4 regions of the Bacillus sp. 5w2 genome follow, and region 3 is predicted to be linked to each of the others. Evidence: riboswitches for the same ligand, from Rfam matches in the RefSeq annotation. Region 3 holds a riboswitch; each other region holds the start of a gene.
The links. Region 3 has a riboswitch for thiamine pyrophosphate ahead of tenA (thiaminase II). Riboswitches for the same ligand answer to the same signal wherever they lie in the genome.
Positions count from the first base shown of each region.

Region 1: linked by a shared signal. The riboswitch ahead of thiT (energy-coupled thiamine transporter ThiT) and the one ahead of tenA (thiaminase II) in region 3 are both predicted to bind thiamine pyrophosphate.
Region 2: linked by a shared signal. The riboswitch ahead of thiM (hydroxyethylthiazole kinase) and the one ahead of tenA (thiaminase II) in region 3 are both predicted to bind thiamine pyrophosphate.
Region 4: linked by a shared signal. The riboswitch ahead of ACXY7N_RS14600 (MTH1187 family thiamine-binding protein) and the one ahead of tenA (thiaminase II) in region 3 are both predicted to bind thiamine pyrophosphate.

Region 1 is NZ_JBTIWT010000017.1:74,051-80,135, forward strand. It holds gene ACXY7N_RS23245 (response regulator transcription factor) at 1-150, shown strand, start outside; gene ACXY7N_RS23250 (sensor histidine kinase) at 147-2,015, shown strand; gene thiT (energy-coupled thiamine transporter ThiT) at 2,224-2,892, opposite strand; TPP riboswitch at 2,979-3,080, opposite strand; gene ACXY7N_RS23260 (FeoA family protein) at 3,275-3,502, shown strand; gene feoB (ferrous iron transport protein B) at 3,499-5,487, shown strand; gene ACXY7N_RS23270 (FeoB-associated Cys-rich membrane protein) at 5,504-5,671, shown strand.
Region 2 is NZ_JBTIWT010000007.1:101,983-108,067, forward strand. It holds gene ACXY7N_RS14610 (anaerobic C4-dicarboxylate transporter family protein) at 1-426, shown strand, start outside; gene ACXY7N_RS14615 (alpha/beta hydrolase) at 485-1,420, opposite strand; gene thiE (thiamine phosphate synthase) at 1,503-2,162, opposite strand; gene thiM (hydroxyethylthiazole kinase) at 2,179-2,985, opposite strand; TPP riboswitch at 3,058-3,167, opposite strand; gene topB (DNA topoisomerase III) at 3,440-5,629, shown strand; gene ACXY7N_RS14635 (YhgE/Pip domain-containing protein) at 5,671-6,085, opposite strand, start outside.
Region 3 is NZ_JBTIWT010000018.1:97,411-103,495, forward strand. It holds gene tenI (thiazole tautomerase TenI) at 1-270, opposite strand, end outside; gene ACXY7N_RS24025 (ABC transporter substrate-binding protein) at 281-1,282, opposite strand; gene ACXY7N_RS24030 (ABC transporter permease) at 1,279-2,031, opposite strand; gene ACXY7N_RS24035 (ABC transporter ATP-binding protein) at 2,031-2,780, opposite strand; gene tenA (thiaminase II) at 2,749-3,444, opposite strand; TPP riboswitch at 3,527-3,629, opposite strand; TPP riboswitch at 3,690-3,801, opposite strand; gene ACXY7N_RS24045 (SH3 domain-containing protein) at 4,071-5,237, shown strand; gene ACXY7N_RS24050 (hypothetical protein) at 5,243-5,581, shown strand; gene ACXY7N_RS24055 (DUF3965 domain-containing protein) at 5,811-6,085, opposite strand, start outside.
Region 4 is NZ_JBTIWT010000007.1:94,448-100,532, forward strand. It holds gene ACXY7N_RS14580 (ABC-F family ATP-binding cassette domain-containing protein) at 1-880, opposite strand, end outside; gene ACXY7N_RS14585 (ABC transporter ATP-binding protein) at 1,327-2,076, opposite strand; gene ACXY7N_RS14590 (ABC transporter substrate-binding protein) at 2,073-3,071, opposite strand; gene ACXY7N_RS14595 (ABC transporter permease) at 3,068-3,841, opposite strand; gene ACXY7N_RS14600 (MTH1187 family thiamine-binding protein) at 3,813-4,133, opposite strand; TPP riboswitch at 4,234-4,335, opposite strand; gene ACXY7N_RS14605 (methyl-accepting chemotaxis protein) at 4,397-6,085, opposite strand, start outside.

The DNA.
Region 1 (6,085 bases), on a different contig from region 3:
CTCATTTCAAGAATTTGGGGATACGAATTTGCCGGTGATGATCGAACGGTTAATAGTCATATTCGTAATCTAAGAAATAAATTAGGAGCGAAAGCAAAATACATTACAACTGTAGTACGCACCGGATATAAATTTGAGGGGAATGTATGAGAAAAGGGATTGTACTAAAATTATTTACTCTCACAACGGCACTATGTATGTTAATTTTAGCGACGATATTTATTGGACAAACGATATTTTTTAAACAATATTATGCGAATCGAAAAGTGGAAGATATTAAAGTGAATTTAAATTCCTTTGAACAGAATTATTTAAATAATGCCGGAAATGCAGAAGGAATTCAGAAGCTGGAGCAAGACTTTTTAAGAGAAAATAATACGTGGATTACGACATTAGATCAGAACGGGAATTTAAAACATGCAGATGATTTTTATTTTGAGGTAACGATAGATCGTAGGCAACAGAAGAGTTTTGGACATCAAATATTCAAAATTCCCTTATACAATCTCGTCAATATTGAGGAGATTGATAATAAATCATCAGAACAGTTTTTAGGCCAAGAAATTTATTTTTCTGGAATGAAAAAAGAAGATAGTTTTATTCCATTCACTTTCTCGTTATCTAAGCAGACTTTAAGCGGATGGAATAAACCGTTAGAAAAAGCATTTAAGGAGAAAATGAGTAAATTAGATCAGGAGAAAAAGAAAGCAGCGGGTGAACAAGTTGGTAAGGAAAAGAAGCCGGTCGTTCAGGAGCAAGTTGCCCAAGAACCAGCTGCCCAAGAACCAGATGCTATCATAGGAGGGCGTGTTACGAAAGTACAGTTTCCAGATGTAAAAGGCCCCGTAAATCCAATTTATAAAAACACTTTATTTTTGGATAGCATAAAAGAATTTCAAACGGATGTAGTACTAAAAGAGGGTAATCCAATAGAGTATTCAACAAAGACAATGGACTATGAAAAAAATGATATAAAATATAAATTATTAATGCAACCGATAAAAGAAAAAGACGGATCCATAACATATATATATGCGATGGCTTCCTTACAGCCTGTAGATGAGGCTGTACAAATGGTACAAGATTATTACATCTACATCATTGCATTTGTAGTTGTTCTTATTTTTCTCGCTTCGTTCTATTACTCTAAACAAATCGCAAAACCGTTATTAAAAATAAATGATACAACGAAGAAAATAGCGCATTTAGATTTCACAGAACAAATACCGATCACTTCAAAAGATGAAATTGGTGATTTGTCGAAAAATATTAATGTATTATCCAATAAGCTCCATTCGCATATTGGACAGCTAGAACAAGATATTGAAAAGGAAAGAAAGCTAGAAAATACGCGGAAAGAATTTATTTCTGGTGTTTCGCACGAATTAAAAACACCGCTGAGCATTATGAAAAGCTGTATTTCTATTTTAAAAGATGGAGTAGCTGAGCATAAAAAAGAGTACTATTTTCAGGCAATGGAACGAGAAGTAGATAAAATGGATACGTTAATTTTGGATATGCTTGAGTTAGCTAAATTTGAGTCAGGTACATATAAAATGAAAATGGATTCATTTTATATCGATACAGTAATTGAAGATATATGTGAACACCTTTCTGTAAAAATAGAGAAAAAAGAACTTCGTGTTCATAAAAATATAGGTCCATTTGAAGTGATAGCAAATCAAGGCCGGATTGAACAAGTCATCGTGAACTTCATTACGAATGCCATACGTTATACACCAAATAAAGAAGATATTATTATTTCTACAATAGATGAAAAAGATCGTATAAAAGTATGTATTGAAAATAAAGGTACTCACATTGAAGAAGAACAATTAGATAAAATTTGGGATCGTTTTTATCGCGTGGATGCAGCTCGCCAGCGTTCGCAAGGTGGAACAGGTCTTGGGCTTGCCATTTCAAAGAATATTTTAGAACTACACGGTGTTGAATATGGAGTAAAGAATACAGAAGATGGTGTATTATTTTATTTCTACTTATTGAAAAAAGCGTAGATGATGCATGCTACGCTTTTTTAATTTATTTTCATATTATCTTTACCTAATCTTTATTTTTAAGCGATATAATCTGATTAGAAAATGAGGTTATGTAAGGAGTCGATGAACCGTGCATAGCAATTGGCTAAGTATAATGGTATTTATTTTCTTTTGTGCATTTATTGTATTTTTAATTGATATTACGATATGAAAAAAAGAGCGCTCATTAAGCGCTCTTTTTGTTTGAGTTTAGTCGATAAGCATTGATACTCTTGAATAAACGTGGTGAAGTGATAAATAAAAAGATAAGTAAAACGGTACATAGAATATAGGAACCAATCATTGTACTACCATTTACGATTAATGAATATAGCACAGCTGATTGACCTTTCGGTGCATATTGTCCCCAAAAAATAATACCGGCAATGAAGTGACAGAAGTAGCGAGCAAAGCTACCAACAAATGTAGCAACAATAATGTAACCAATAACTTTCTTTCCTTCGTTTTGTTTTGAAGAAGGTTTGTCTTTACGGCTACCTAAATTGGATTGGTCTTCGCTATTTTCATTGGATGTTAAAAGTGCTTTTTGAATTGGACGATAGAATAAACCAGCAAATCCAATGAATGCGAAAGCAACGAAGTATTCAATGAGTACTTGAATTGGTGTGACGATAATGGCATCGCCAACGACAATTTGTAATAATCCCCAAATTAAGCCTCCTAAGAAAGCCATTTTGAAGCCCCAGCGGTATGCGATAATAAAAATAGGAATCATAGCGAATGAGATGGAACCGCCTGTTGGAAGTTTGATTGATAATGGTAAAATGTCGATGACCAAGGCGAAGGCTGCAAGAATGGCAGATTCGATCATCGCTTGTAAATTGGTGTTACGCATGTTGTCTCCCCCTAAATCCAAGTTGTACAAAAAAGAATAGGTATCATAGGAGGATACGAAATACGTAAATAAAAAAGAGGTATGTATTTCGGACGTTTGCACAATCCCTGCGTTAGCATTAACTAACAGGTTCGAAGGGTCGGAACGAAGTGTTCCCTCTCAGCGGCATGGCTCCCCCTGTGATAACGAGATTCTTTATTTGCTATTGTTTATTGTAAGCGAAATGGATGAGAATGGCAAATGAATCAAGTATGACAATAATTGAAATATAATTGTATTGAAATGTTAATAAATATGAAGCGAAAAGATATAGTCCAAATGAAATAGAATATGCTATAATTTTTTTGAAAATAATTATCATTCTCTTCTGAGGGGGAAGGTTATGAGCTTAGTAGATATTAAAATTGGCGAGAAAGTGTTAGTAAAAAGTATTCAGTCTTTAGATCAGTTATTAAAGCGTAGACTAGCTACTTTCGGTCTTGCGGAAGGAAGCGAACTTCGCTTGAAACAGAAAGCGATGTTTAAAGGTCCTTGTACATTGGAGTGTCGTGGACAGTTAATTAGTATTCGTCATTGTGACGCGAAAATGATAAAGGTGGAATTAGCGTGAATAAGGTAGCTTTGCTAGGGAATCCGAATACAGGGAAGACATCATTATTTAATGCACTTACTGGTTCTTATGAATATGTAGGAAACTGGAGTGGTGTAACAGTAGAAAAAAAGGTTGGTAAATTAAAAGATAAGCAAGGAACATTAATTGATTTACCAGGAGTGTATGATTTGAATCCAGTTTCACGTGACGAAGGTGTCGTTACGAATTTTCTACTAACAGACGAATTTCATCATATGTTAAATATTGTGGATTCCTCGCAGTTTGAACGAAATATGCATTTAACGTTGCAATTACTTGAATTTGGAAAACCGGTTTCAATTGGATTAAATATGGTCGATGTGGCAAAGCAACGAGGCATTGTAATTGATGTAAAACGGTTATCAGAACTATTAGGTGTAACAGTCGTTCCTGTCGTTGCAAGAAGCGGAAAAGGCTGTGAAGAACTGCTTACTACTCTTAAAGAAAATGACAAAAATGAGAAAAAACCATTCATTATTTCATATGGTGTACCAATGGATGAAGGAATTGGAGAGGTAATCGCTCTTTTAGAGACAGTGAATTATAAGCATCCGAGATGGTTAGCCCTTCAATTTTTAAGCAATAACGAAGTAGTAGAAAAAGAAATGAAAGCATTACCAATTTATAAGGAACTTGTAGCCATTCGATCTCGCTTAGAAGGAAAACTCGATTGTACGTTAGAGGAGCACATTTACAAAACTCGTGAAGCGTATATTGAAAAGTTAAAAACAAATGTTATGAAGCATGAGAAAGAAGGAAAAATTCCTTTTTCGGAAAAAATCGATAGGTTAATTACACATAAAATTTTAGGACTTCCAATCTTTTTAGCAGTTATGTTTTTTATTTTTCAGGTTACGTTTACGTGGATTGGTACACCTTTATCTGATATGTTAGATGGATTTTTTGGCGGGCAGCTTACGGATTGGGTAACGGCTGGACTCACAAGTATTGGTGCTTCTGACTTTATTCAAGCACTCGTTACAGAAGGTATTATTGCTGGTGTTGGTGCGGTATTAGTATTCGTGCCACAAATCTTTGCACTATTCTTTTTCATTTCATTATTAGAAGACTCAGGATATATGGCGCGAATTGCAGTTGTTATGGATAGAATTATGGAGTTCTTCGGTTTAAACGGAAAAGCATTCATTCCGATGATTATCGGTTTTGGATGTAATGTTCCAGGTATTATGGCAGCGAGAACGATTGAACAAGAAAAAGAAAGATTACTTACAGTGCTTGTAACACCATTTATGTCTTGTTCGGCACGTTTACCTGTATATGCGTTATTTGCGGGAGTATTCTTCCCTCATAGTCAGGCAACTGTTGTGTTCTCTTTATATGTTGCAGGTATTGTTCTAGCGTTATTAGTTACAAAAATTATGTCTCTGACAATTTTAAAAGCGGAGAAGTCTATTTTCGTCATTGAACTACCTCCTTACCGCGTGCCGCAAGCGAAAACGTTATGGCTGAGCACATGGGAGAAGGGGAAAGGATTTGTTCGTAAAGCTGGTACATTCATCTTCGGTGGCTCGGTTGTCATTTGGTTATTAAATTATGCAGGTCCATCAGGATTTGGTGTTGACATGGGAGACAGTTTCTTAGCGATGATTGGTGGATTTATCGCACCACTATTTGCACCGCTTGGCTTTGGAACTTGGCAAGCTGGGGCATCCCTTTTAACAGGATTTTTGGCAAAAGAAGTTGTCGTTTCAACAATGGCGATTATTTATGCGGTTAAAGAAGATGTGCTAGGAAATGTAATGGGAGCACATTATACAGCGTTATCAGCGTATGCATTTATGTTCTTTGTTTTATTATATGTTCCGTGCTTAGCGACAGTAGCTGTTATTAGACGTGAAACGGGATCGGTGAAATGGACAATTTTCTCTGTCGCTTATCCATTAGTTGTTGCTTATGTATTAACGTTCATTATATACCAAGTTGGATCCTTACTCGGATTCTAGAAGGAGATGTATTGTGATGATGGTCAATATTATAATTGGAGCTATCATTTTTGGTTATGCAGCATATACGCTAGTGAATTTTGTAAAGAGAAGTAAAAAAGGAAAATGCGCAGCATGTTCTTTAAATAAGTCATGTCAGTCACAAACTTGTAGTCCGGATATGGAGCAAATTGCTCATAAATAACAAAAAAGCTTTGCGAAATTCGCAAAGCCTTTTTTGTTTCACTTTATAGTAAATACAACTTTTGTATTAGTCTTTACAGTATGAGAAGCTTGTTTGTTGCTTCTGGTATTAGTGTATAAAAAATATTGAAACGTAACTATCGAGTTAGCCTACAGTAACATTACAATAATGTGATTTAGTGAAAGTTTATAAAAATAATTCAATTCTGAAGAGGATTAATGAGAATATATTAGGAATACAATGTTTTATCTGGAATGTCATATTATATTGGCTGTATTTTGGAAATAACATGTAAGGACATATTAGTTTTGTTATAATAAACACATAGGTTGTAAAAATGAATATTCTTTACTGTAAAGGGAGATTTTTCAGTTTTCCAAGTAGTGAATTTGAAATACGAGGTAAGTCATAGGA
Region 2 (6,085 bases), on a different contig from region 3:
GGGGCAACAGCAGTTGTTGCTATTTTCGGGATCGCTTGGATGGGAGATACTTTCTTTAACGGAAACTTAAATATGATTCAAGGATCAATTCAGCACCTAGTAACAAGTGCACCATGGCTATTTGCCATCGCATTATTCATTCTATCTATTTTACTATATAGTCAAGCAGCAACAGTACGCGCTTTAATGCCTCTTGGATTATCACTCGGTATTCCACCAGCACTACTAATCGCGATGTTCCCTGCAGTAAATGGATACTTCTTCATTCCAAACTATGGAACAATCGTTGCTGCCATTAACTTTGATCGCACTGGTACAACTGGCATTGGTAAATATGTTTTAAATCATAGCTTTATGATTCCAGGCCTAATCGCAACATTCACTTCTATCGGAATTGGAATGCTCTTAATTTCAATTATGTTTTAAAGAACAAGCACAAACCCAAAGTTTTAAAGGGTTTGTGCTTTTTTAATCAAACGTTTGTTTAAATATTTTTAACTGTCCATTCTGCCATTATGTTCTTTAATATTTGTGTGAAGTCCGCTGGGAAAAGATGACCCAAACCTTCTCTCACAATTAATTTACAGTTCACATTATATTTCTCGAACATCGACATTAATTGAAGCGTGTTTTCGTAAAACGGATCTTTATCTCCCGTAACAATATATCCTTCTACATTCGTTATATCATTTGATACGACTATACTTTCAATTGCCTCAACATCTCGAATAGCGGGTATAGCTGCAATAAATTTTTGAGTCTCTAACATATTCTTTAACGCTAACTCTATCGCTATATTCCCCCCTTGAGAAGCTCCCGCAAGGATGGTGTCTTCCAAGTCATATTTACCCATAAAATCATTAAAACTTTTCATAATATCTTTTATAGCTATATCATGATTATCCCAGCTATAAGAATTCATTCCATGTACTTGTGAGGATTGAGAAAAACCTAACATATACTCACGTAATATTTCTTCTCCATACCAATACGGTGCAAAATCATTTATGTTTGATCCTCTCCAATGTAAAGAAAATAGTCCTGTCTTCGCCTCTTCATTTCCATAAGTAAATAATTTCGGGTCGGCTGTTAGCTGCTGTTTCTTAAAGATTTCTTCACACTTTTTCACTATCATTTTAAAAGCTTCATTCTCTCGTAATTCCTTTAAATCTTCATCCTGCATAAGTGTATGTGGATTCCACCAAATCCCCTTTTCTAAAGCTTCATTTAAACTAACAATTGCTTCTTCATACTTCCCTTCTATCGAAAGTACACACGCTTCCCAAAAGCTAGTTTTATCCATCCTTTCAGGGAACTCTCTTTTCGCTTTATCTATGTATCTATAAATAACATCAAAGTCTCCTTGTTCGAATAAACGAAATAATTCATTTTGCAACTCTACAAACTGTTTACGTTTCAAACAATCATCTCCCTTTTTCTAAATATCAATATCAGAAAAAAATAAAAAGCTATGTAGCCTTTTAATACTACATAGCCTTCTTCTACAAACTGTTACTTACTTCCTCTACTAGCTTCTTCGTACTTTCATACGCAGATTCTGCTAAACTAATCGCGGAAATAACGGAAACACCGTCCGCACCTGCTTCTATAACTGAAGCTGTATTTTCAATTGTAATACCACCAATTCCGACGATCGGTATTGTAATTCCTTGCTCTCTAAAATGAGCTAAACATTTCGTTCCTTGCACAGCTTTCGTATCTTTTTTCGTACTCGTTGGGAAAATAGGGCCAACACCTAAATAATCAGCTCCGTTTTCAATTGCCCAACGTGCTTCTTCAATTGTATGTGTAGATACACCAACAATTTTATCCCCCATTTTTTCACGAACAGAAGTAATTCCTTCATCATCTTGTCCAACATGCACGCCATCTGCATCTAACTCGAGAGCTAGTTCCACATCATCATTTACGATGAATGGTACACCGTACTCCTTACAAATTGCTTGTAGTTCTTTTGCGAAACAAATGCGTTTCTCTCCCGTTAAAGCGCCTTCCCCCTTTTCACGAAATTGAAAAATTGTTATACCGCCTTCAAGTGCATCTCTCAATACTCGTAGTGGCTCCTTCGTACAATTGTTACTTCCCATAATAAAATATACTGATAATAACCTAGACATTTCAGCCTTTGTAATCCGCGACATCTAGTTCCCCTCCTTACTATATAATCTCAATCTTCCCATACTTCTCAATATCACCTGAAGTGGTATTCGCTAACTGATTTAAAAATTCAATTTGGAAACTACCCGGTCCCTTTTCCACTGTCTTGGCAGCTGCTAGTTCCGCAGCTACACCATAAAATGTTAATGCGGCTACCGCTGCCTTTACATAATCCTTTTCTATCGCTACAAATGCTCCTATTACAGAAGTTAGTAAACAACCAGTACCTGTAACTTTCGTTAAAATAGGGTGACCATTTTGAATAAGAATAGTTCGCTCTCCATCTGTAACAACATCTTCTTTTCCAGTAATTACCGCAACTGTATTCAATTCGTCTGCTGCCTGCTTTGCAATACTTACGACATTACCATTTCCAGCACCAGCGTCTACTCCTTTAATTTCCCATCTCTCATTAATAACATTCGCTATTTCAGCTGCATTTCCGCGAATAATCGCTAACTCGATTTCAGCTGGAATATGTCTCGCAACTTCTGTTCGATACGATGTTGCTCCTGCACCAACTGGATCAAACAGTACTGGTACATTGTTCACATTTGCTGATTTACCTGCAAGTAACATTGCTTCTACTTCTTCAGGGCGAAGTGTCCCCATATTTAATACTAACGCTCCAGCAATGCTAGCCATTTCTGCTACTTCTTCTTTTGCATACGCCATTACAGGCGATGCCCCTAACGCTAACAAACCGTTAGCTGTAAAATTTGTTACAACGACATTTGTAATATTATGAACGAGCGGATTAGATTCTCTCACCAAATCCACTACTTTACTAATTTCTTTTATATTCATCATTCTCATCCCCTAACTATAGTGATGGGAGATACACAAAAAGACACTTTGCGCGTACGCAAAGTGCCTGAACATGTGCTTTTACACTCTCCCTACGCTGGCATTATCCAACAGGTTCAAATGGTCAATGACGGATTAGTCATACTCTCAGTTTGCATCCACAAACTCCCATGTGTTTAGTATTCTTCTACTTCAAAGTCTACTCTTATTCTAGTAAAATAACAAGTTCTTTACTTTTCTATTTAATATAGAAGCAACTAATAAAACAATACGTATAATAAATAAGTATCTATTTCTCATAGTCTCATCATGGTGCATATTATGTTCTGTCGCCATCATTCACTTTCAAACAGATGTTATCCCACTAAAAAACGTTCAAATCTGGAGCGAAACTGAATCTCAAGAAGATGTATGCTATAGTTAACGTATGGAAATTTGAAAGGATGTTTTAAATATGTCAAAAAGCGTTGTAATCGCTGAAAAGCCTTCCGTTGCACGTGATATTGCTCGCGTACTGAAGTGCGATAAAAAAGGAAACGGCTACCTTGAAGGTAGTAAATATATTGTAACTTGGGCTTTAGGTCATCTCGTTACATTAGCAGATCCAGAAAGCTATGATGTGAAATATAAAAAGTGGAATTTAGAAGATTTACCGATGCTACCAGAGCGTTTGAAATTAACGGTGATTAAACAAACAGGGAAACAATTTAATGCTGTAAAAAGTCAGCTTCTTAGAAAAGATGTAACTGAAATTATTGTAGCAACAGATGCTGGACGTGAAGGAGAGTTAGTCGCTCGCTGGATTATTGATAAGGTTCGAGTTAACAAACCAATCAAACGTCTATGGATTTCATCCGTTACTGATAAAGCAATTAAAGATGGCTTCGCTAATTTAAAACCAGGTAAAGCATATGACAATTTATACGCTTCTGCAGTTGCACGTTCAGAAGCTGACTGGTATATCGGTCTTAACGCGACTCGAGCTTTAACGACTCGCTTTAATGCCCAGCTGAATTGCGGCCGTGTTCAAACACCTACTGTCGCTATGATCGCTAATCGTGAAGATGAAATAAAGAACTTCAAAGCTCAAACTTACTACGGCATCGAAGCTCAAACAACGAATCAGTTAAAACTAACTTGGCAAGATGCAAACGGCAATAGTCGCAGTTTTAATAAAGAAAAAATCGATGGTATTGTAAAAGGTTTAGATAAACATAATGCTACTGTTGTAGAAATTGATAAAAAACAGAAGAAGTCATTCTCTCCTGGTCTTTACGATCTAACTGAATTGCAACGTGATGCAAATAAAAAGTTCGGTTATTCTGCGAAAGAAACATTAAACATTATGCAGAAATTGTATGAGCAACATAAAGTGCTAACGTACCCTCGTACAGATTCACGCTATATTTCATCTGATATCGTTGGAACACTCCCAGAACGTCTAAAAGCATGTGGCGTTGGAGAGTACCGTCCTTTAGCACATAAAGTATTACAAAAGCCTATCAAGTCTAATAAGTCATTTGTTGATGATAGTAAAGTAAGTGATCATCACGCAATTATTCCAACAGAAGGATACGTTAACTTCTCGGCCTTCACAGATAAAGAACGTAAAATTTATGATTTAGTTGTAAAACGTTTCTTAGCCGTTTTATTCCCAGCATTCGAATACGAACAACTAACGCTACGCACAAAAGTTGGTAATGAAACGTTCATCGCACGCGGAAAAACTATTCTACATGCCGGCTGGAAGGAAGTATATGAAAATCGCTTTGAAGATGATGATGTAACCGATGACGTAAAAGAGCAACTTCTACCTCACATTGAAAAAGGCGATACATTAACTGTGAAGTTAATTATGCAAACATCAGGTCAAACAAAAGCACCTGCACGTTTTAACGAGGCGACTTTACTTTCAGCAATGGAGAATCCTACAAAATATATGGATACGCAAAATAAACAACTTGCTGATACGTTAAAATCAACTGGTGGATTAGGTACTGTAGCGACACGAGCTGATATTATCGACAAGCTATTCAATTCATTCTTACTTGAAAAACGTGGTAAAGATATTCACATTACTTCAAAAGGTCGTCAGTTACTCGATTTAGTGCCAGAAGAGTTAAAATCACCTACGCTAACTGGTGATTGGGAACAAAAGCTCGAAGCAATTGCGAAGGGTAAACTGAAAAAAGAAGTATTCATTTCAGAAATGAAGAACTATACGAAAGAAATTGTTTCTGAAATTAAATCGAGTGATAAAAAATATAAACATGACAACATTTCAACGAAGTCTTGTCCAGACTGTGGTAAACCAATGCTGGAGGTAAACGGCAAAAAAGGAAAAATGCTCGTTTGCCAAGACCGTGAATGTGGTCATCGTAAAAATGTATCTCGTACAACAAACGCTCGTTGCCCACAATGTAAGAAGAAGTTAGAATTACGTGGTGAAGGCGCTGGCCAAATTTTCGCATGTAAATGTGGCTATCGCGAGAAATTATCGACATTCCAGGAGAGACGTAAAAAAGAATCTGGAAGCAAGGCTGATAAGCGCGACGTTCAAAAATATATGAAACAACAGAATAAAGAAGAAGAACCATTAAACAACCCGTTCGCAGAAGCATTAAAGAAATTAAAATTTGATTAAACAAAAAGGTTCCTACCTCTATCGGTAGGAACCTTTTTTTATTAATGAATAATTTTACTTCCTTTTGCGTTCTCAACAAACTTTTCACTCGATTTGTTAATTGGTGTTTTCAATAATAACGCAGCGATAACGATGACTACTACGAACACACTTAATACAAGTAAATCTCTAATAACTATATCCCAAAGCATGCCACCTACTGTTTCACGAATTGCACTAATTGCATATGTGAATGGTAAGAACGGATAAATTGCTTGGAAGAATGGTGGTGTCATTTGAATTGGGAACGTACCACCCGATCCTGCTACTTGAAGCACAAGTAAAATGATTGCCATCGATTTCCCAACGTTTCCGAAAATAGAAACGAGCGAGTACACGATACAAACAAATACTCCGCCAATAAATAAACTAAATAACACAAACCAGAATTTATCGACTACGTACGTACCGAGTAAG
Region 3 (6,085 bases):
CACTGACCTTACATCTGCGCTTCGATATCCTAGCTGCACGCGCGGAATGTTTAATAAAATAGCAATATCAATTCGATCATTTATTACTATCTTCGATGCCGGAAAGCCTTTCTTCAAAAGACCTTCCACACCTTCATACAATTCCTTCGTACTTTTCTCACGCTCACGAATATGCAAATAATCAATCTCACTCTCAATTTGCATTGCTACATTCACTAGCTCTTCGAATGACATGTGACCATTTGAGATTACATGAAGCTCATTTTTCATATTCATTCGCCTACTTTAAAATGTTTTCGAATAATTCCTCAGCCGGAACGATTTCTTTCGTCATTCCTTTATCTTTCAGCCATTTATTTTGTTTCTCCCATGACTCTTTTGAATCTGATAAGAATGGCTCATCTTTCGTTTCCATCTTCTCTAATAAAATTTTCATACTTTCTTTTTCAACTTCTGGTACAAGCGGGAAGTTTTCTTTTTCTTGATGATTTAATAAAATATTTAATGCTTCATCCGGATTTTTCTTCATGAAATCATAGCCTTTTTTCGTACCACGTAAGAAGGCTTGCAACGCTTCTTTATCTTTTTTCAACGTTTTATCACCTGTTACAAATACAAGCTCATGATAGTTTGGTACACCGTAATCAGCTGGATTAAAGTATGCTGGTTCATGACCTTCATGGCGCATAACAGGTACTTCATGGTTAATGTATGCCCCTGTTACCGCATCCACTTTTTTCGTAATTAGTGCCGGTACTAAATCAAAGCCAACATCGACTACTTTCACTGTATCTGGATTACCACCAGCTTCTTTTACCATCGTTTTTAAATACATCTCACTTAAAGGTGTTCCAGAATATCCAACTGTTTTCCCCTCTAAATCTTTTGGCGATTGAATGCCTGCTGATTTCAGCGATACAACATGATTTAATGGCGAACGTACGACAGCTCCAATTGATTTCACTGGAATTTGTTCATTTGCTTTTGCCATGACAACATCTGGCTGATAATATAAGCCAACCGTTACCTTTCCTGCAGCTGCTAAAGTTAATGGATCAGTCGGATTAGAAGGGAATTTAATATTCACCTTTACTCCTTCTTCTTTAAAGTAGCCTTTTTCAATCGCCGCATAAATAAAGCTATGTACCGCATTTGGGTACCAATCAAGCATGACCGTTATTTCTTTTTCTTTTTTATTCTTATCTGATGCCGAATTACTAGAACATCCAGCGATCATTGCAACTAATAATGTAAACACAAAGATGCGTTTTAAAAATTTCATGAATACTTCCTCCAACTAATAAATTTCTTTTCTAAAATCGAAATAAGGACAACAAAGAAAATAGCTAATAATGATAACAATACAATGGGGGCAAATACACCCGCTCCGTCTAATTGCGTCATCATTCTTTTACTGAAATATCCTAGCCCAGCTTGTGCACCGAGCCATTCACCAATTGCCGCCCCAATCACACTAAGCGGAACTGCAATTTTTAAAGCTGAGAAAAAATAAGGAAGAGCAGATGGTAACTTTAATTTAAGAAAAATATCTTTTTTCGTTGCTCCATACGTAACTAAGAGCTCCTCCCATTCTTTTTTTGTACTACGTAGTCCATCATACGTATTGACCGCAATTGGGAAAAACGTAATTAAAACCGTGACAACAACCTTACTCCAGATCGTATATCCAAACCATAAAACGAAGAGCGGAGCAAGCGCTGTAATCGGAATCGTTTGTGAGGCAACTAATAATGGATAAAATGCTCTCTCCATCCAATTACTCGCATTCATTAATATTGCTAGCCCTACCCCAAGTACGATAGAAATAGCTACCCCTATTAAAACGACGTATAATGTTGCCGGCAAATGAACTGTAAATAATATATCTTTTAGTTGCCATATCTTCATTACAATTGCAGACGGTGACGGTAAAATGTACATCTCATCTACAATTCTTGCGCCTATTTCCCACATGACAAGTAAAACACTAGAAAGTGTAAGGGCAGGTAATAGTTCCTTCAACCGGTTCATCATACGAGTACCTGCCTTTGTAACATACTAAGAAGCTCATCTTTAAGCGCTAACACTTCAGGCTTATACAAATCTTTTCTTGTCCGATTACGATCAAGCGGTACAATCCTCTCGGTTAAAGTAGTTATCGGTTGATTTTCTACAACGAAAATTCGATTAGAAAGAAACAATGCTTCTTCCACATCATGAGTGATAAATAAAATTGTTTTTTTCCACTCTTTCCATTGTTCAAACAGCCATTCTTGCAAAGATGCCTTCGTTAACGCATCCAACGCGCTAAACGGTTCATCTAACAGCAATATCTCCCCGCCTGTTAATAAAGTTCGAATAAAAGATACGCGTTGTCTCATACCACCAGATAAATCTTTCGGATATTTTGTCTCATACCCTTGTAAGCCAAATTTATGTAACAGTTCCTTTGCCTTTATTTGTGCTTCTTTCTTCTGTACACCTTGGCACTCTAGCGGCAGGGCAGCATTCTCAATAATCGTTCTCCATGGCAGGAGCATATCTTTTTGGGGCATATACCCTACAGGATGGCTCTTTGTTTCTGTCAGCTCTATCTGTCCCGTACTTGTTTCTTCTAAACCTGTAATAAGGCGAAATAAAGTACTTTTCCCGCATCCACTCGGTCCGATAATACTTACAAACTCTTTATCTTGTATAGAAGCATTTAATTCATTGATGATTGGTTTCTCATCATAATGAAAAGAAACATTATGAAACTGTAGTATGTTCTTGCTCCTCAAATCCCCACATCTCCTTACGATAGGACATATCCCAGAATAAATATTCAAATCGACTGGAATATAGGAAAATCTCCTCTAATCGATCTAGCTCTTTGTCAGACTTTCCAACTGCCATTTCATTTAATAAATCTATTAACCAAATACAAAGGCTACCGTATTCTTCCGAACTATATCCTTGAATCCACTCACCAAAGAACTCATGATCTCTTGCTCCAGGAATATCGTTTAAACGCTTTCCAATTTCCCAGTAGCTCCACATACATGGAAGAAGTGCTGCTATTAATTCCGCAAGCGTGCCATTTTGAGATACAGACATCATGTAATTTGTATAGGCTAAATTTTTAGCAGATGGTTTTGCAGATTCTATCTCCTCTATAGAAATACCAAGTCTTTTTGCATATTGTTTATGGATTGTCATTTCTCCATTTAATATGCCATCAATTTGTTCAGCAAATTTCCCCATTACTTGTGGATTCGTTGCTTTTACAACACCAATCGCATATAGCTTTGCATAATCTAACAAATATAAATAATCTTGAATAATATAATACTGAAACTTATCTTTTTCTAACGTGCCATCTCCCATACCTACTACAAACGGGTGATTATGACTCATCTCCCAAACTGGTTGTACAGTTTCTAATAATCTATCGCAAAATTTCATTTCTCTATCCCCTTTCAATTTATATATCTAAATAAAAAACCACTTCTAAATAAGAAGTGGTTACAGCAAATAAAATTATAATTTATTCGTTGCTCCACTTCCCTTCGCTAGTATTACCTAGATCAGGTCTGTAAGGGTTAAGGATTATTCCTCTCTCAGCACAACAAGCACCCCTAGTGGTTTCAATATGAAATTTTCAAATAAAAAAGCCCCGTTTCTATACGCAAAGAAACGGGGACTCATTATTAGTGTCCGAATTGCTTCCCTACGCTAGCATAATCTAGATCAGGTAATGAAAAGGATCAAAGGCTTACGGCCTACTCTCAGCTGGCAACACCAGCTCTCCTAGCAAACTATGAAATTATCACTGTCAGTATAACATCGTAATAAGACATCATCAACTATTTTAATTTTCTCAATTGTCAACAAAATAACAGAACTATATAATACTTATATTCTATCTTAGAAATTATTATCCTAATTAATTGGATAAAAAGGAATCATTATCCTCAAAAAATTTATTTTTATATTGATTTCATATTACATTTATGTGAATACACCCACTATATTATATCTTTATACTATAATAAAATTACAACTATACAACTAGAGGAGGTCTCTATTATATGAATATGAAAGCTACTGCTTTAACAGCAACTACTGTCGCAATTGCCTCTTTACTTCCTTCTATGGGAGAAACAAATGTACAAACAGCCAACGCTGAACAATTATCTAATGTGAAAACTGGATATGTAAAAGTCGATCAAGTAGCCTTACATACAAAAGATAACGCAAATAGCTCATCAATTGATACAATCCGCTTTAATACGAAAGTGAACATACTTGAAACAACTAATGGCTGGTATAAAGTATCTGTTAATAATAAAGTAGGTTACGTACAAAAAGATGCTATTCTACTAAAAAACAAACTTCAATCTAATAATCAATACATCGTTAATGCCAATGCATTAAACGTTCGTTCTGAACCTAATTTAGAATCTTCAATTTTAGATGTATTACCAAATGGGAAATTCGTTACCATTCAAGAAGAACAAGGTGATTGGTATAAAATTTTACATAATGGCAAAACAGGTTACGTACAAAAGGCATTCGTGTCTAATGGTTCACAGCCTTTAGTAAAAGGCATCACAGTTCAAAATAATACGAAATACACAGTTGCAACACCTAAACTTAATGTACGTAGCAACGCTAGTACAAGTAGCGCACTACTTGGCTCATTACAAAATGGTACACAAATACAAGTAGTGGAAACTGTAGGAACTTGGTATAAAATTCGTTTTGGCACAGGATACGGATATGTGGCAAAACATTATGTGGTGCAAAATCAAACGCAAACGCAATCACAAGCTCAAACAGCTCAACCTACTTCAATTCCAGCAGTTTTTAAATTCCCTACTCAAGGAAGAGTTAGCTCAACCTTTGATATGCGCTGGGAACAAATGCATTATGGTATAGATATTGCAGCTCAGGGTAATGTCTCTATCCAGGCGGCGGCTGCAGGTAAAGTTGTGAAATCATATTATTCAGCTAGCTATGGCAATGTTGTGTTCATCGCCCATCAAATAAACGGGAAATTATATACGACAGTCTATGCTCACATGAAAGATCGCACTGTACAAGCTGGTGATCAAGTACAAGCTGGACAATTAGTAGGTCATATGGGAAACACAGGTCATTCATACGGGCAACATCTTCATTTTGAATTACACAATGGAGAGTGGAATTTTGAAAAAACAAATGCAGTAAACCCACTGCCATATTTAGTTAGGTAAATTGTATGCCACGCAATATCAATATATCTCTCTTAATTGAATACTTAGCCTTTTTAGGTTTAATTTTTTGTTTAATCATTTACAATACAAATACTGTATTTTTATCTATTATCATTGCTTTTGTTACTTTAGAAATTATGATGGAAGCCTTTCAAGTACAACTAAAACAAAAAATTGCCCATATTTATAATGCCGTCTTTCTATTAAGTGCCCTAATAACAAATATTATTAGTAATGGTTTTTATTTAACTACCGTATTTCCCGTATGCTTTATGGCTGTTTTATTATTCATAGCTAGGTACATTCATGTCCCTAATAACAAAAAACACGAACAAGAAGCTTAGAAAGAGGAGACACTGTGTACCAATCTTTCAAAGATAATCCGCTAAAATATATATTGAATTTATATAAAAAAACAAATACTTTTTTTGGTATACAAGGAAGCTATACGGCACAATTTCTCCTTTATGGAATGTTATTTCTCGTCTTAATTGCGTTCTCCTTACTTTACTAACAAAAAAAGGATCTCACATAAACTTGAGATCCTTTTTAATTTATATAGAAAATGCTCTTTTATCCGCAAGCATATTTTTCATAAATAAAACTAAGATTATATTTTTTCTCTAAGCTCATTCTTTGTTCATCATCGCACCAATAGAACAGAATATCATGAATTGTTGCATAACGCTTATTTTTAAGAAATAGTTTAAAGAATGATGGTAAACAATCATGTAATTGTATAAATATATAATTGCGTAATATTTCTTCTTTATATTCAATTCCCTTGCAAATATACAATAATTCTTCACAATAATATGCATGTTGTGGAACTTGAATCATTTCGAAAA
Region 4 (6,085 bases), on a different contig from region 3:
TCTCCAATACTTTCTCCCGACTTTTCGCCTGTTTCGCTTTTCGAATTTTATTTTTTTGAATAAATGTTTCTAACTGGGCAATTTCTTTTTGTTGTTTCGCATACGCAGATTGTAATTGTTTTCTTTGCAATTGATAACTTTGCAAAAAACGTTCATAATCGCCTACGTACCGCTTAACCTTCCGTTCTTCTAGATGATAAATAACATTCGTAATATTATTCAAAAATACTTCATCATGCGAAATGATAATGTAAGCTTTTTCATATAGTCTCAAATACGATTGCAACCATTCTATATGAGCTGTATCTAAATAGTTTGTTGGCTCATCTAACAATAAAACATCAGCTTTTTCTAAAAGGAGCTTCCCAAGTAATAACTTTGTTCGCTGTCCTCCACTTAACTTTGAAACATCCTTTTTCAACCCGATTTCAAATAACCCTAAACCGATTGCTACTTCTTCAATTTCTGTATGAATTTGATAGAAATTAGAGCTTTCCAATATAGTTTGTAATTCTCCATACCTTACTAACAGTTTTTCTATTTCTCCTGCTCCATTCATTTCTTCAGCAATTTTTAACATTTCGCATTCAATCGCATACAAATTAGAAAATGCACTTTGTAAATATCCTTCAATTGTTATCCCTTCTTGTAAATCCATATGCTGCTGTAAAAAACCTACCTTCACATGTGGAAACCATTCAATGTTCCCATCGTCATGTATAAGTTCTCCTGTTAAAATCCTTAACAATGTTGATTTCCCAATTCCATTTTTACCTACTAACCCAACATGCTCGCCCTTTAATAGCTGAAAACACGCATTATATAAAATAGTTTTCTCACCATACGAATGACTTACATTTTCTACTGTTAATATACTCATTTTTTCTCTCCTCTACTTATACTTCTTCATAAGCTAAATAGAGAGAACAACAGTATAAAGCCTTATTTAATTGTATATATAAAAAATGGGTAAGGTGAATACACCTTACCCATTACATATTATCGTAAAAAAGGATTAAGGTTCTTTACCTGCTGTCTTCAATTTAGCTTAATTTTAAAAAATAGGCAGACTTCTCCCGTATCAAGCTAAAACCATTTGAAGAACAGTTGATAAAGTCATTTTATCCTTTCACTCCTTTAACATTTGTTATATTAAGAGTATAAACTACTCTGTTATATTCTATTCTCTATTTTTTCTTTTGTTCCTTCTTCAAGATTGTCCATCGTTAATGAATTCACTATTTTTTCTATAGATTTCATCTTTCTCCTCCTATATAAAAAAACCTCTCAACAGTAATTATACAAAAAACTGTTAAAAGGCTTTTTCTATTTTTTCATATAAGGAGCTAATACTCTCAGAATTTCTTCCTTATCCTTCTTTAACTCAAGTGATGTTAACATATCCATCGTTCTCGGTCTAGGTAATTTCACTTGTACCTCACCAACTATTGATGCTGGTCTTTGAGATAAAATAAATACGCGATCTGAAAGTAAAATCGCCTCATCTAGGTCGTGTGTAACCATAACGATTGTTTGCTTCTCTTGGTGCCAAGAGTTTAAAAGCCAGCTATGTACTTCCATTTTTGTAAAGGCATCTAATTTCCCAAAAGGCTCATCAAGTAGCATAATTGGCTTTTCACATAAATATGTGCGCAAAAAACTAATTCTTTGACGCATACCACCAGATAACTCATCTGGATAATGGTCTGCATATTCATCTAGTTCAAACTGCTTTAATGCTTCCATTCCCTCTGTCAGCCTTTGTTTTTTCGGTTTACCTTCGATTTCCAATGGAAGAACTATATTTTGCAAAGCTGATCGCCAAGGTAGTAATAAATCCTGCTGTGGCATATAACTTACAACATCTTGCTCTTGTACGTACTTATCCTTATACGTTACATTCCCACTTGTTGGATTTTCAACATTTGCAATCATATTTAATAATGTGCTTTTCCCACAACCACTTGGGCCTACAAAGGAAACGAATTCTCCCTCTCGTATAGAAGCACTAATATTTGCTAATACATTCTTTCCATCGAAAGATTTCACAATATCTTTTATTTGTAATCCACTCATTTTTCATTTGGAAGGAACTCATTTGTAAAGGCATCTTTTACATCAATTTTCTTCTTAATAACTTTGTTATCATATAAGAAATTCATGTAATTCGTCCAAACTTCTTCCTTCTGTACTCCCCATGCTTTTGCATCATCTTGATACTTCGTACTTAACCACTTTTGACTTTCTTGTACTAAGTCTTTATTCACATCTGGAACAGCTTTAATTAAAATATCAGCAGCTTCTTTCGGTTCTTTAATTGCAAAATTATAACCTTCCGTCGTTGCACTCATAAACTTTTTCACAAAGTCTTTATCTTGCTTCGTATGTTTTTCACTCGTAATAATAACAGGACTATAGAAATCAAGCGCTGGGTCTAAGTCTTTCACCATAATTGTATTTAACTCTTTTCCTTGACGCTTCGCTTCAATACCATCCCAGCCGTAATAAATCCATTCAAAATCAGCATCACGGCCAATTGATTTAAAGAAATCTGTTTGTCCTAAAATGATTTTTTCGACTTTATTAAAATCAGCTTGATGTTTCTCCATAATTGTCTTCAACGTCGCTTCTTCTGCTGGTCCTCCCCAGCCTCCGTAACGTTTGCCTTCAAAATTTTTCGGTGAAGTCATGTTATCTTTCTTAAGTGACGCAAAAGCTGAAGTGTTATGCTGAATAATCGCTCCTACAGATACAACAGGAATACCTTCCACCCGAGCCAACGTTACATTTTCTTGTGCGCTTATTGCGAAGTCAGCTTTTCCTGAAGCTATCATTTGCTCTGCTGTTACATTGTCACCAGGCTGAATAATTTCTACATCTAAGCCTTTCTTTTTATAATAATCTTTCGCTTGCGCTACATATAAACCAGTATGATTCGTATTCGGGAACCAATCTAATACTACTTTTACTTTTTGATCTTTACTTACACTTTCTTCTTTCTTCGCCGGATTACATCCAGCCACACCTACTGCTAATAAGGCAGCCAACATAACTTTTAAACCTTTTTTCATTTTCTGCCGTCCTTTCTATATATCCATGGTGCTGTTATTCTTGCCATAAACTCCACGATAAAATACAGACATAATGTCACCATGACGATAATTGCTGCAACACCAAATACCCGGGCAGTTAAAAAAGATTTTGTAGCCCTCGTAAGCATAACTCCTAACCCTTCGCTTGCACCGAGCCATTCTCCAATAATCGCTCCCATTACGCTATATGTAACTGCAATTTTTAAACCGGAGAAAAAGTATGGAAGCACTGCTGGAAACTTTACTTTCTGGTAAACTTGCCATTTCGTTGCCTTCATCGTTTGCAACAACTTCAACATATTTTTATCTACCGTTTGAAAACCTTCTAAAATGCTAAGCGCAATCGGAAAGAAACAAACGAGTATTACTACCATTACTTTCGGTAGCATTCCATATCCAAACCAAATAATAAATAACGGTGCAAGTACAACGATTGGAATCGTTTGCGAAATAACAAGCAACGGATTTATTAAAATACGAAATAAAGGGATAACGTCCATAATAATTGCAATACTTGTCCCAATTAAAATTGCAAAAAATAGTCCAATTATAACCTCTTGTAACGTTTGTATCGTATTCGGTAATAGTAAATCTTTCATTCCAATTAATTCTTGAACAATGGCAGAAGGCTTCGGTAAAATCCACGGTTCAATTTTAAATAATGAAACAGATCCTTCCCATATCGCAATGAGAAGGATAAGCCAAATTGTTGTAATTATTTTAGATTGCTTCTGGTTTTGCATATTCATCACGGTACTTCCAAACCTTTTCATCTATCGTTACACCAGTGCTTGGACGATAATGGATTTTAATAGAAGTAATCACTTCTTCTGCACCAGCATCCACACAAGCTTGTTGCGCACGTTTAATGACGTCAAGAAGTACATCTAATTCTCCTTCCAGTGTTGTTTCCATTGCCCCTACTTCATAACGAACTCCCGATTGTTGTACAACCTCAATTGCTTTATCAACAACAGAATACACATCTTTGTTCTTCGCTTGTGGTACTACTGAAAATGAAATTGTAACTTGTTGTGACATAGTAAAATCCCCCTTATAAAATGAAATATTAAAACAAGAAAAGGCTTTCCTACTGCGTAGGAAAGCCTTGTATGCAAGTTATTATAGAATAACATATGCTACATCACTTTAAGTAACTCCCTACGCTGGCATTATCCAGATCAGGTTGAGGGTCGATGTTTGTTTACATCCTCTCAGCCAATTGGCTCCCCGGTCCTTAATTCGTTTTCATTGTAGCATGATTTATTTTATTGAACAAACAAAAGCACATATAATCACTTCATTTAACTTTTGAATTCCCCAATTAACTCTTGTAACTCCTGTGAAAGCCAGCTTAAAGAACTGGCTAATTCAGCAATATCTTGTACAGACATTTCCTGTTCTTTCATACTTTCTTCAACATTACTACTACTATTCGCATACGTATTTGCGATAAGCGATAGTTCATTTACAACACGAACAATATTTTGGCTATTTTGCAATATATCACTTGAATTGCTAGAAACAACTCTAACTTGATTTGTAACAGATTGTGCTGATTTTGAAATTTCCCCAAAGAAAGCACCACTACTTTCAACAAGTTTCATTCCAGATTCTACTTCTTTTAAAGTATTTTGCATTGAAACAACAGCTTCTTCCGTTTCAACTTGTGTTTCCCCTATTAATTTCGCTATATCTTTTGCTGATACTTCCGTCTGCTCTGCTAATTTACGCACTTCATCTGCAACAACGACAAATCCATTTCCGGTTTCCTCAGCACGTGAAGCTTCAATAAAAGCATTTAAAGCTAGCGAATTGGTTTGATTTGAAATACCGGTAATTACTGTTACAATATCACTAATTTCTTTTGATCTTGTTTCCAAAGAATAAATAGTAGAAGATAAATCTTGTACTGCATTTTGTATTATGTTCATTTGATTAATCGTCTGTTCAATAACACCATTTCCTTTTACCGATTGATGCTCCATACCTTCAGACTCTTTCGCCATTTGTTTTGCAGCATTATTTATCTCTTCCATCTTATCTTCCATTTCATATACAATACCTAAATACTTTGGTCCTGAAGTTTCTTGTGACTGAGCGCCAGCTCTTAACTCAACCATAGAACTTACGATTCCTTGGACTGCCATGCTATTCTCTTTCGTACTCACTGACAATTCTTGTGAAGATGAGGAAACCTGTTCTGCTGTCTGCTTCACTTTATCTATAATTCCTTTAAACTTCTCGATGGTACTATTAAAATACGCATTAATAATACCTATATCATCTGGCCTTTCCTCTAATTTAATACTTAAATCACCTTCACCGACTTTGCGCAATCCTTCACGTAAATCTCGCAATGGAGCAAGTGCGTTACGTACAATTAAGAATTGAATAAAAGTTGCAATTAAAACAGAAATGCAAATAAACATTAAACCTTGTATAATGAACTTTTCCTTTGTACTAGGAACAATAGAGGCATCTACATCAGCTGCAACAAGTGCCACAATATTATCTTCTCCATCTTTAATTGGCTCTAATATCGTTACCCACGTTCCTAATGCGTCTTCATATACTTCTGTCATATTTGCTTTTTTCGTGCTCATTACTTTATCATATGCTTTCATCCAAAGATCTGGTTGTTTATAATATTCTCCCGGCCTTACTTCAACAACATTTGCTAACCCTGTAGACAAATCAACGATTAGTAATTCACCTTTTTCATTTTCTTTTGCTCCAACAATATAGGTTTGTCCAACACTATTCAACTCTTCCGTTGCTTCATCTAATTTCTCTGTTAACTTCTCTCTCTTTTCTCTTTGTGCCACTGGATCTTTTGTAACATCTCTCACTATTTCTTCGTCTAATTTATGTAATACCGTATCTCCTGTTTCAAAAGAATGCCTTTCAAATATAGACATCATGCTATTTTGAAACATGTTAAAACTTAACGCTCCCATAGTACCAACAAGCGTCAAAATAACTAACACAGT